Regions from separate parts of the Paenibacillus sp. 1SOY10 genome, predicted to be linked through region 1. Evidence: riboswitches for the same ligand, from Rfam matches in the RefSeq annotation. Region 1 holds a riboswitch; each other region holds the start of a gene.
What was found. Region 1 has a riboswitch for cyclic di-AMP ahead of AC1VOR_RS14925 (APC family permease). Riboswitches for the same ligand answer to the same signal wherever they lie in the genome.
Positions count from the first base shown of each region.

Region 1 (4,215 bases):
ACAATACTTCTAAAGCTCGATCTCAGCGTAATCAGCCGTACTCCGGGATTCCACTCTGCCCATTTCTGCTCCATCCGCTTAATCTCATCATCATCGAAGCCCACATATACAGCGACCACATTATCGGTCAAGGATTTGGCATAACTCAGGGAATTCATCACGACCCGCGTAATTCCGGCTACCGGCACCACGATCGTGCTGCCCTTCATGACGGGCTTCTCCACATCCATGGAAATCCGTAGCTGCTGAGCAATGTTCAGATAATGACGGTGAATCTGGTAGAACAGAAACATCACCAGCGGCAGGAAAATGAAGACTACCCACACATGCGAAAATTTGGTGATGATAAAAATCAGCGTAATCCCGAGCGTCGTGAGCATACCCACTGTATTGATTGCAAACCGGAGAACCCAGCCCTTGGGCTTGAGCTTCAGTCAGCGGATCATCATTCCCAGTTGGGACAAGGTGAACGGGATAAACACCCCCACAGCATAGAGAGGAATCAAGCTCTCCGTATTCCCGCCAAAGCCAATGACCAGCAGAGCAGAAGTCACGCCCAGGAAAATAATGCCGTTAGAGAAGCCAAGTCGATCTCCGCGCACCATAAAGGCATGCGGCATATATTTGTCTTTGGCCAGCATGAACGCCAGCAGCGGAAACGCCGAGTATGCCGTGTTGGCTGCCAGGAACAAGATCAATGCGGTAATGCCCTGGATGACATAGTAAAGCGTGCCCCGACCAAAAGTAGACTCCGCGATCTGCGACACCACAGTAGCCTGCGGATCAGGCTTGATTCCATACCAATATGCCAGCAGGCTAATGCCGATAAACATCGTGCACAGAATGATACCCATCATTGCCAGGGTAGCCGCTGCATTATGGGCTGCTGGCTTCTTGAAGTTCGGGATGGCGTTGGACACCGCCTCTACTCCAGTCAAGGCCGAACAACCTGAGCTAAAGGCCTTCAATAGCAGGAACAGGCTGATGTTGGATACGGTAGCCTCCACCTCCGGCGTGGCGGCATGAATCCCACCCATGGCATACTTGACCACTCCAGAACCGATTAACACGAAGATCGCAATAACAAACAGATATACCGGCACGGCCAGCACAGAGGCCGATTCCGTCACACCGCGCAGATTCATCAGCGTAAGCAGTGTAATCATGATCAGGGCAATCAGAACCCGGTGATCCTGTAGTACCGGAAAGGCCGATATAATCGCATCCGTCCCGGCAGACGAGCTCACCGCTACGGTCAAGATATAGTCAACGAGCAACGAACCCCCGGCAAGCAGTCCGGTAGACCGTCCCAGATTATCCATGGCCACGATGTAAGCCCCACCCCCGGAGGGATAAGAGAAGATCGTCTGCCGATAAGACAGGATCAGTATGAATAATAGCCCAAGTACGGCAAAGGAAATCGGAATCGAATACCATAGGGCGGAGAACCCCGCCGCCATCAGGACCAGCAGGATTTGCTCAGTTCCGTAGGCTACAGATGACAGTGCATCCGAAGACAGGATGGCCAGCGCCTTCAGCTTGCCCAGCTTTTCCCCCTCAATCTCCCTACTTTTCATCGGCCGTCCAATGAGCACCCGTTTGACTTTGTTTACCATCTTATATCCCCTCTTCTAGCTCCAAGTTGCCAATCTCCCGCCCCAATGACAGCAGAAAAAAGCCGCAGGAAAGTTGGACTTTCCCGCGGCGTATAGCCACGACAATTCCCTCTTTCGGACGCTTACGGAGTTAGCTGACGGATTCGGGCACGAAAGCAGCCCTACCCCGGGATGGCAAACAAGCCAGCCCAGCGATTCACCCCTGAAACGGGCCAAGCACGGCCCCTTCCGATGGTTCCCCCGTTTCTGAATTTCACAGAATTCAGCGATCAGGTATTTGTCATTTAATTACTACTGCTGAATCATACTCCCTCCGCCAGGAGGGTGTAAAGGCAGGTTAAAGGTCAAAAGAAGAAGGATTTGTATCAACTGGATTCAGATAAGCGTTTACACGCTCTTCCCTCGTCGATTATTTCGCACAATCAACGAAAATCACGTTCTTACGCCATTCTGTGTTAATGCAATTCATGGTCTTCCCGTTCCAACTTCTGATTCAGCAGCCGGAACGCCAATTGCAGCTTATCCTTGGGAACCTCGGCATACCGATCACCCACGCTCACCTCAAAGCCACAGCCGCCGCTCATCCGTTCCTTGACCATAGGCGTCAAGCCGACGCCTGTCTCCCGGTATACCTCAAGCAGAAGCTGCTCCAGTTGCTCCTTGGGCAGATCTACATGAACATGGAACATATTGGACACAGGAACCTCCGGCAGGGTGCTGAAATGACGGCAACGATTATAGAGCTGAGCTAGCTCCCGCGCCTGTCGGTAATATTGTTCCATCTTGCCCACTCTTAATTCGTAATAATAATCTGCACTAAGAAAATAAGGATACAGGCTGATCAAATCCCCACCGTGACGCCGTTTCCATACCTTGGATTCATCCACCCATTCACGGTCCCCGGCCAGAATGGCTCCGGCAATTCCGCCAAGGCCCTTATAGAACGAGATATACACACTGTCGAACAGAGCGCATACCTCCTCTGCTGTTTTCTCATAGTAGGGAAGAACCTCAAAGAGGCGTGCACCATCCAGGTGCAGCTTGATTCCACGCTGCCGGCAGTAGGAAGAGATGGCTTCCAATTCGGCAAATGCAGGCAACTGCCCGCCGATTTCGCGCTGTGGTAGTTCCAACAGTAGACAAGCGATATCTTCGTCCATATTCCGGACATCAGCCAGACGAATGAGACGATTCGCGTCCGCAAGCAGCACAGGCTGTATTCCATGCAACTCCTTCAATCCGTCCTCTTCATGAATCTCCAGGTGACAGAGAGGATGGTAGGCCACCCGCTTTGTCCCTTTCTGGTCGCACCACATTCTAAGCGCGATTTGCTGCGCCATCGTACCACTAGGAAAAAATACGGCCGCTTCCTTGCCCAATACGCCCGCCATCTTCGCTTCGAAGTCCTCGATGGCCTGTCCTTTCCCATACATATCGCTGTCCAGTCCACCGCTCACCTTCTCCAAGGCTTGCTTCAACACATCCACATTCCGCTTCCCATGCCCCGGCACTTGATATACCGTGCGTTTGAATGCGTCCGCCAAGGACTTCTTATCCAGCTTTCCCTGATTGTCAGCCATCACTTGTTACTCCTCTCCTATTCCTATCCACTAATCATTTATGTTTAATTTAAGCTTTATTATAGCGAACTCCGAGGAAGATGGAATAAATCGATTTAGAAATAATGACAAAAAGTGCGCAGGCCTTTTCACCCGCGCACTTGCATCCACTTACCCGCAACACGATTACGCTGACGCTCCTCTTCTCATCCGTACAAACACCTTAATGATTTCGTTAAGAATTAACGGAATCAAGGCAAGGACGAATACCAGGCCCCAGTCCGGCAGGCTCAGGTTCTGTACCTTGAAGGCAGCGGCCAGGAACGGAATGGAGATCGAAGCGTATTGCAGCACCAGACCTGCGATAACCGCACCAACCAGCAGCTTGTTAGAGAACAGGCCGACGGCGAAGATGGACTTTGTAGCACTGCGTTTGGAGAACGAGTAGAACAACTGGGACGCGGCCAATACGACAAAGGCCATCGTCCGGGCGTAGGTCATAGCCTCTTCCGAGATATTCGGAGAACGCAGGCCATATCCGTGCTCAGCCAACCCGACGTAGAAGGCAACCAACGTTAATGCCCCGATCAGCAATCCGCCAAGTACCGCTTGCAGCGCCGCACCTCCAGCAAAGAAGCTCTCCTTGGGGTTCCGTGGCTTGCGCTTCATGACATCCTTCTCACCAGGGTCAACGCCCAAGGCAATTGCCGGCAGCGTGTCTGTCACCAGGTTAATCCAGAGAATTTGGGTAGCCAGTAGTGGCAGCGGCCAGAAGAACAGGATCGAAGCCAGAATCGCCACGATTTCCCCAAAGTTACAGGCTAACAGGAAGGTAACGGTCTTGCGAATGTTGGCGTAAATGTTCCGTCCTTCCCGAATGGCCTGGACAATCGTCGTAAAGTTATCATCGGTCAAGATCATGTCACTGGCACCCTTCGACACATCCGTCCCGGTAATCCCCATGGCGACGCCGATATCGGCATTCTTAAGTGAAGGTGCGTCGTTCACACCGTCTCCCGTCATGGAGACAATGTTGCCCT
Region 1 is NZ_JBXENK010000005.1:209,103-213,317, reverse strand. Features, by position in the region: partial or broken gene AC1VOR_RS14925 (APC family permease) at 1-1,616, opposite strand, end outside; cyclic di-AMP (ydaO/yuaA leader) riboswitch at 1,721-1,894, opposite strand; gene AC1VOR_RS14920 (threonine aldolase family protein) at 2,072-3,196, opposite strand; gene AC1VOR_RS14915 (cation-translocating P-type ATPase) at 3,362-4,215, opposite strand, start outside.

Region 2 (4,215 bases), on a different contig from region 1:
TTTATGAAGGGGATTGCCTTTGTGGATGAGGTCGCGGCAATTTCCGAGGCTTTCAATCACCATCCTTTTATCACAATTGATTACAAGACAGTCACTCTTCGATTAACCTCATGGGAAGATGGGGGCATTACAGCCGTTGATATCAAAGAGGCACAGCAATACAATGAGGCCTTCGAGAAGATGTCCTGATTCCAAAGCAAACACCCCCACCTTGGTGAAAATGTCATTAAGATGAACTTCACTTAATGGCATTACACCTTGGTGGGGGTGTTTTGTCTATCCGTTATTTCTTCTCCGCAAGCCACATGGCTACGTTCGCAATCTCTTCATCCTGCAAGCGATCCTTGAACGCAGGCATCATGCCGCCTTTTCCCTTGGCAATGATGGAATATAGCTCTTCTGTTGTCAGTTGGGCCCCGATTTTGTCCAGAGCCGGGCCCGCTCCACCCTGAAGCTGGTCGCCATGACAGCTAATACAGTTAGCCCGGACCAGAGTTTCGGCTTGTTCCGCGTTCATCGTAATTTCGGGCAATTGCGGGGGCTTGGCTTCTTCTTCAGTTTGTTCTCGGCTAGGTAAGGTAAACATGAGTACAAGGGCAAAAGCGCCTGCTATAATGAACAAACCGCTCATGATCCACTTTTGCATTTCAATCGTCCCTCCTATGTCAGCTACCTATTATTATAACGGAACAAACTGCCCGTTCATAGCCTTTGTGACAAATTTGGAAACGAATGAATTTTAAATTCGTGTTGGAATGTGCTTTAGTTCATAGCGAATCATCGGTCGAGATGATCATGTTAGCTTGAGTTACTGAGCTGAAGTGGAATCGCCTTTGTACACCATGCAATAGAATGGCTTAGATACCCCACCCGGAGTCATCTTCTCGTACAAATCGGTAATGGTAAAGCCTACCTTCTGGTAAGCCCGGATCGCTCGAGTGTTCCAGGTGAGCACTTCCAAATCGATTTCGTTGTCGGGCTTGCGTCTTCGAGCTTCTGCGACAATAGCCTCCACAAAAGACTTACCCAAGCCATTTCCGCATAATTCGGGTTTCAAACCTATACCCAGACGGGTAACACCTTGTAAGGGGAAATATTGGGCGAACCCGACGAGGCTTCCGTCTTGGTCCAGAACGGATATATACTGTTCAGTTCGTATCACAGGATTCCCGAACTCTACATCGAGCGCTTTCATTTGTTCCCACGGCAGCCAGCTATAGATATCATAAGGAGAATCGTAATGCCAGGTACAAATCTCGGCTCCATGAGCTTCTTCCATCGGTGCAATCTGAAATTGAATGATTGGTTTATCCATTTTGCCTCTCCTTTAATCCGGCATGTATGAGGTGACAGGACCGTGAATATTCTCGTACCCTCACAATAACGGGATTTGTCGGGCTTGTAAAGGTTTACCGGAGTGGGTTAGCGTTTTCTGACTGGGAAGTGTAGCAAATAAAAAACCCGCGAGAATGTTGTAATCAACATCTCCACGGGTTTGAATGTTAGTACCTATTCAACATCATCGTGCTCGGCAGCATCGCCGGTCACTTCTTCATACTTGTCAGTGCTCATGATACGCTTAGCACCGATATAGCGTTCTGCATAATATTTCTGGCTCAATTTGCTAATGATAACTCCTTTAGAAGTAGAAGCATGAGCAAATTCGCCGTCGCCTACGTAGACACCTACGTGGGAGACTCCCTTACCAGAAGTGTTGAAGAATACCAAATCGCCAGCAATGAGTTCACTTTTCTTTACGGCCGTTCCCATCTTATATTGTGATCCGGATTGATGAGGAAGTTTGATGCCAATTTTAGAGAACACATACATAGTAAATCCTGAGCAGTCGAAACCAGATGTTGAGGTTCCGCCGGCAACATAGTCGGTACCAAGAGCTCCATCAATCGCGGTGTTCAGTTTGGAATCCGCGAAAGCGCTACCTGTTCCGAGGGTGAAAAGCAATGCAAAACTTACTGCTGCTACGGTTAAACGCTTCTTCAAGAAGTTATGCTCCTTCCAGTGCCTACGAGGTTAGCTTAAGGATTCGGTTGAAGGTCCCCTATGATCCCTCTATTGCGAGATCAATTCACCCAAAGTGGTTCCCCCGTTTCCCCGGTGAAGGGAACTCGGCTTTTGATTTCACACCTAAATTTGCCTTAATGGCAGATGGCAACGTGATGCTACCAAAGATGACAAAAGTAATTACAAAACTGTTACTTAAATTGCCTGCTGTTATTGTAGCAGAGGGTAGTATATTTTGGCAATGCTTAATTCACAAGATTAAGAGAACAAATAGAGCACAAAGGACTTTGCCAGCTTGCAAAGTCCTTGTGCCCTATGGGTTTGGAGAAGGTAAAGAAATTTTAACTTTTTTGTGTTTTTGCTCTCCAAAGTTGAAATTGAGAGGTAACCTGCCAAACTCTAAAAGTGCAGCGAAAGAAAGGATAGGTTTGCTGCACGATTAATGCGAGCAGACCGGTCCAGATCCAGGATACGGTGCCCATGAGCAGGAATACCACGAGCGCGGAGAAGCCAAGAATCAGAGCTATGCCTAAGCCTTGCAAGAGGTGGCGAATGCCCACCAGCAGGGAGCTCCATGCTCCGGATTTAAATAGATAGCCGAACTGAATAAATAACAAGCATTGCCGAACGACCCAGCCGTACAGGAACCAGCCCAGCAGGAGACCTAGTCCGGTGAGCCAAATAGGCAAATGATCTGCGGCACTCAGCAGACCTGGCCATAGGGACCATAACTTGGGGATGATCCACAAGGCCGGCAGCAGAACCAGAGTCAGCTCCAAGATATAGAATAGCAAGACCGGCTTACCAAACTCTTTCATTCCCCGAAACAACGGGAAGCCAGATGCGCGCTCCTCAGACGGGGTAAGCCCATACAGGATACCGGCTTGAATAAAAGGGGTGAGAAGAAGTCGTAGTACAATCATGCCGGCCAGCAGCCAGAGGTACCGTTGTACATCGGGATGACTCCACAGATTGACTTGCCCCTCCAGCAGGAACAATATTTTCGCAAGAGGTGTGGGTGGCGGATTAGGGTACCTCTGTAACAGAGAGGTAATGGCGGTATCAGCAAGCCGATATATAAGCAGTCCCCATAGCAACTGGTAGAGAAATAGAACAATCACTGAGAGGAATTGACTCTTGAGAGCGGTAAAACCCTGACGGACATAACTCATTTCATCCCTCCTTTATAGATGCCTACCAAATGAATAGACCTAGGACTGCCTCCAGCAACTTGGTGACGCTCATATTGGAGCGGGAGAGAAGCGGCTTCGGAATGTCTGCTTTCAGGTAGTTGTTAATTCGCTTATTCTCTACTACCAGCGTATATTCGGGGTCAATTTGGACCCAGTCGATGGGAGCCTTATACTGGAGCTTAAGCTCTAGTCGATGATCTTCACCATTCCACTCTTTGCGTACGGTATGACCATCCGTGAAGGTGAATAATAAGGGCACCTTCGGATGTGTGGCTCCTTTGCGTGAGAACGTTACGGCTGACTCATACAAAGTACCCTTGTCTTGCTGGATCGATGTTACGCGAATGTCGTCCACGGAGAAGTCGGCCATTTTATCATCAAATACATATTGGTTAAAATAAGTCTTCCAGCTTCGTCCCGTTACTTGTTCGACAATCCGCTGGAAATCGGCTGTGGTCGGGTGCTTGAATCGGTACTTGTAGCTGTAGGTATTGAGAATACGCTTCATGGTCTTGCTACCCACCTGGCGTTCAATATCCAGCAGAATCAATTTGCCCCGGTAGTAGACATTGCGGGCGTAACCATCTCCTGGTGCATACTCCCAAGCAGGCTGCGTCAGGGACTCGGGAGCAGAGATCAACGTTGATTGTATAGGCAGGTTCGGGGCAATGCCAAATTCTTGTTCCATTAATTTATCTTCGGCATAGGAAGCGAAGGCTTCGTCCAGCCAAGCTTCTTCAAATTCGTTGCTAGCGATCATTCCGTAAAAAAACTGGTGAGCAATTTCATGAATGACGGTGCGTTCAAGCTCATCATAATCCGGGGAATCGCCGCGAGCGCCGAAGGCTGTGACCAAGGTGGGGTATTCCATACCGCCGGCACCATTGCCCCCCGCCGGGGGAACCACGATCGACAAGGTGGAGTACGGATAACGCCCGTACCACTCACTGAAATTAGCCAGAGCCACCTTGGCGGCGTAGAAGTAGCGTTCTTTCAGGTC
Region 2 is NZ_JBXENK010000018.1:28,070-32,284, reverse strand. Features, by position in the region: gene AC1VOR_RS22860 (4a-hydroxytetrahydrobiopterin dehydratase) at 1-189, shown strand, start outside; gene AC1VOR_RS22855 (c-type cytochrome) at 284-646, opposite strand; gene AC1VOR_RS22850 (GNAT family N-acetyltransferase) at 809-1,315, opposite strand; gene AC1VOR_RS22845 (C40 family peptidase) at 1,510-2,001, opposite strand; cyclic di-AMP (ydaO/yuaA leader) riboswitch at 2,006-2,142, opposite strand; gene AC1VOR_RS22840 (hypothetical protein) at 2,364-3,194, opposite strand; gene AC1VOR_RS22835 (M1 family metallopeptidase) at 3,217-4,215, opposite strand, start outside.
Region 2: it holds a riboswitch for cyclic di-AMP, as region 1 does, so the genes downstream of both, AC1VOR_RS22845 (C40 family peptidase) here and AC1VOR_RS14925 (APC family permease) in region 1, are expected to answer to the same signal.

Region 3 (4,215 bases), on a different contig from region 1:
GGCGAGGCGTTGATATATCCTCCCTCATGCCCATGTTCCGTTAACCCCTTTATCTTCTAGCTTCACAAGTGCTGCTACGAATTCTTCCTGACTAATACGAAATACCGTTAGCCGCTTATATAACTGCTTCCCGTTGCAATATCCGATACCGAGTAGCTCTCCCAGCGCCTTTCTTCGCGCGGCTGCCTGCGGATGAACGATGAGTCCCGCCGTAATCAGGTCTTCCCAGGCGATGATAGGCTCCACCCCTGGCACTTCGTTATGCAGGCGCGCCAGCGCCGTACGAATCGCCTCTGGCGTGGCATTCTCCACACCGATATCCCCTCGCTTCGTGGCCTCCGCTTCAGGTAAGAAGGCATGCTTGCACCCGGGCACCCGAGTTGCCACGATCTTGCGAATCCGTTCTCCAGCGTGATCGGGATCGGTAAATATAATAACGCCCCGGCGTTCTTGCGCCAGAGCAATCTTCTTAAGCGTAGTCTCGTTGATGGCTGACCCGCCCGTTTCAATCGTATCCGCTTCAACGGCCCGCTTGACGGCTACGGTATCATCCCGGCCCTCCACCACGATGACTTCCTTGATCATCCGGGTTACCTTCTTTCCATTTGCCTCTACTACAACAAAAAGAAGAGGATTCTCATCCTCTTCTAATCCACTGTCTTTATCATCATCCTGAATACTTTGTGTACATATTGTATCCCACTTCCTCCGCATTGTAAAACGGAGAAGCTAGTTTAATTCCGGCTTCGTCGGGCCGATGACATATACGGTACGACCTTTCTTACGGCCAAAGTTTTTAGCCGTCTTCAAGCTGTCGTAGTAAACGTCCATTTTATTTCCCTTGATGGCTCCGCCGGTATCTTCAGCCTTGCGGAACCCGATTCCTTCAATGTAGACCCACCAGCCAAGCGGAACGACGGATTTGTCAACGGCAATCGTTCTGCCCTCCGTCACGCGAGTGCCGGAAGCTGTACGAGTGCCAATTCCTTCTTGCTCCGAAGAGTAGGCGGTCAGCGTAACATTCTTAAGCATCTTTTTATATTTAAAAGAGACACCGTTCTTGGTGGCATTGCCGCCAATGTTCACAGTATTTGCGCTGCGGCTGATGCTAGCCGACAGAACGGCTGTCGGTTCTTTCGTGCCTACGGCCACGACTTTAGGCTGGGCCTCCTTCGAGACCTCCTTGCCAAGCCAGCGCTTGGTCACGAATACTCCGTCCTCATAGGTTTTCTCGATGTTGTGAATGACCATGCCCTCACTGCCAGGCTGAACGACCTTTGTCGTTCCCTTCAGCAATTCCTTATCGGATGTCTTTACGACGTTAAAAGGCACAGCTTCTTCGGTTTGTACCAAATGCTTGCTCACCCGAACAATGGTGATTCCTGCGTCCGAGTCCAACTTGCGATCCAGGGCAGGTGTTACCTTATCATCTTGATTCAAAGTGACGCCTAGCTCATCTAGCACATCTTTGACCTTCTCCTTGGTAGTGAAAGTCGTTTTTGTCTCTCCGTCCACACTCACCTTTACCGGAACCGCCCGCACAATGACGACACGGTCGCCATCTTCCAGCATGCTATCTAGCGGACGCGATAATGTATCTTTGGGATGCAGATTGATGGCCTGTTCATCCAGCAGGTCAGCAACGCTGTCTTCCCGGGTTTCCACTGATTGGACATTACCGTCGACAACCAGGGAGATTTGTTTATTTTGCTGGCCATACAGCCATATGAGGATGATGATGATTACCGCGATGGTCAGAACGCCGACGAGCGCAACCTGACGAATATTTAACTGCTTCCATCGCAATGCGTAAGACATGCTGGATGAGCGTGATTCATGGGTCTCCTCTTTGCGGAAAATGCCCATATCTTCCGTCCTCCTTACATAGCCTCGCCGTCAAGATCGATGCACAATTACATTTGACGCGACTACATTCTTGATTTACGAAATGCGGCTCTTGCTCACGTGCATTTCGTATCCTTTCCCAGTCTGCCCTGCGGGTGTCACCTCCTGTTTATCAACAGTATGATGACCCTACTACTTTTATTCAAAACAAAAGAAGCCTAAAGAAAGAGTTAGAGGAACTCCTTCGTGGCTTCCTGATGGTCTTGGTGTAGTAGGCTGCACGAGTTACCTCTCTTGATACGCTTACGAGGTTAGCTGTCGGGTTAGGACGAAAGAGAGCCGCCCCTTCTCAGTACATTCGCTCATGGCGCAATGACCTCGAATTCACCCCATAGACCCTGATAAAGAAATCAAATACGAGCGCAGTTGGCAAATTCGCCGCTAGTCGCTTGCATTGGTTCCCCCGTTCTCCATTCGGAGATTCAGCGAGACTGGTTCATGGAATCAAGCATCGAAGTGATCCAAATTTCAAGTGTTCGAAACGGATCAAAACGATCACTGAAAAAATTCTATCCTGTTTCGATGCATGTTGTAAAGGACGAATCAACCACGTTTTTTTAAATAAATGGTTAAAAAAATGTAATTATATCCGTTTTAATGGTTAAAATGTATTAATCTTTCCGAAATCCTCGCTTTTTCATCCGTTTATCTCTCAAATACTCGGAATACCAAATCGTTCCAGTGCATTTCGAGTGGTAATTTGGGCAATTTCCTCAAAGGTTAACCCTTTTAGCTCGGCAGCCATTTCGGCAACCAGGCGTACATGAGCAGACTCGTTTCGTTTACCTCTAAATGGATGAGGAGTTAAATAAGGGGAATCCGTTTCGATCAATAATCGGTCAATAGGTGTCTTTGCCAATACTTCTTTCGGCTGCTTTGCATTTTTAAACGTAATGGGTCCGCCAAACGACAAATGAAATCCCAAATCCAGACACATTTTGGCAATTTCCCAACTGCCAGAATAAGAATGCATAACACCTCCCACTTTATGAGCTTTTTCTTCGCGCAAAATTTTGACGACGTCCTCATGAGCATCACGATTATGAATGCAAATCGGCATGCCGAGACTGCGAGCCAGCCCGATTTGCTTGCGGAACACCTTATGCTGCACCTCTTTAGGGGAGGTATCCCAATAATAATCCAGTCCGATCTCACCGATAGCGACTACCTTCTCATGCTTGCATAATTCAGCAATCCAGTCCAAATCTCCCTCTTGCATCGTAATGGCATCCTGAGGGTGCCACCCTACCGCAGCATAAATGAAGTCATAAGACTCGGCCAACTTCATCGTTGTCGGGATCGTCTCCCGGTTAAACCCGATGTTAATCATTCGCGTAACCCCTTGTTCTACGGCACGCGCAATCACTTCCTCACGATCTTCGTCAAATTGGGTTGCATCCAAATGCGTATGTGTATCAAATAACATGATGTCCTCTGACCTCCTAAATGCGTTGTTTAAAAATTTGCGCAACTTCACGGGGTAACTGATCCATGACAGCGCATAACTTATTGTCGGGATAATACAAATGATATTTCCCCCGATGCAGTCCGCTAATCGACCTGACAATATCGGACACCTCAGAGATTTCCCGCAACTGCTCTTGGCGGTCCAGTAACAGGATTTGCTTCTCCCCAATTCCCTCGTCCGGACGGAACACATCATAAGGTAGATCCGTTGGAAAATCAATTTCCATATCGTAATCGGGATTTAATCCTACCTGTTCGAAAGCGGTACGAATTTGTCCCAACATTTCCAGATCAATCGTCTCAACCTCTACATATTTATACAATTTCCGATTTAAAAACCGGATACACAAATCACTAAGCCGCTCATCCGCTTCCCGAGTCCATTGCATGAAGGCCGTTTGCATCAATGCCTCGTCCAACTGCAGGTAATCACGGACGTTTATATTTCCATCGAAGAGGCTGGGGAGCGGATAGGGCAGGAATGCAAATTTATAATGATCCCGATATAGTTCTTTCGCCCGGCGCAGAATTTGGCGGAGTATAATTTCTGAGCTGCGTGTTACCGGATGGAAGTAAATCTGCCAATACATTTGATAACGGGACATCAGATAATCTTCCACCGCATGCATTCCTGACTCCTTCACTACCACCCTTCCTTGGAAAGGCCGCAGCATTCGCAAAATTCGGTCCATATCAATCGTACCGTAGTTCACCCCTGTGAAATAAGCATCACGCAGCAGATAGTCCATTCGATCCGCATCAAGAGGACTGGATACCAGATTAACCACAATCGGATTATCATAATCCTTGCGAATGACGGATGCGACCTTCTCTGGAAAATCA
Region 3 is NZ_JBXENK010000017.1:45,438-49,652, forward strand. Features, by position in the region: gene rsmA (16S rRNA (adenine(1518)-N(6)/adenine(1519)-N(6))-dimethyltransferase RsmA) at 1-34, opposite strand, end outside; gene rnmV (ribonuclease M5) at 25-585, opposite strand; gene AC1VOR_RS22620 (ubiquitin-like domain-containing protein) at 730-1,866, opposite strand; cyclic di-AMP (ydaO/yuaA leader) riboswitch at 2,130-2,343, opposite strand; gene AC1VOR_RS22625 (TatD family hydrolase) at 2,558-3,334, opposite strand; gene AC1VOR_RS22630 (HD domain-containing protein) at 3,348-4,215, opposite strand, start outside.
Region 3: it holds a riboswitch for cyclic di-AMP, as region 1 does, so the genes downstream of both, AC1VOR_RS22620 (ubiquitin-like domain-containing protein) here and AC1VOR_RS14925 (APC family permease) in region 1, are expected to answer to the same signal.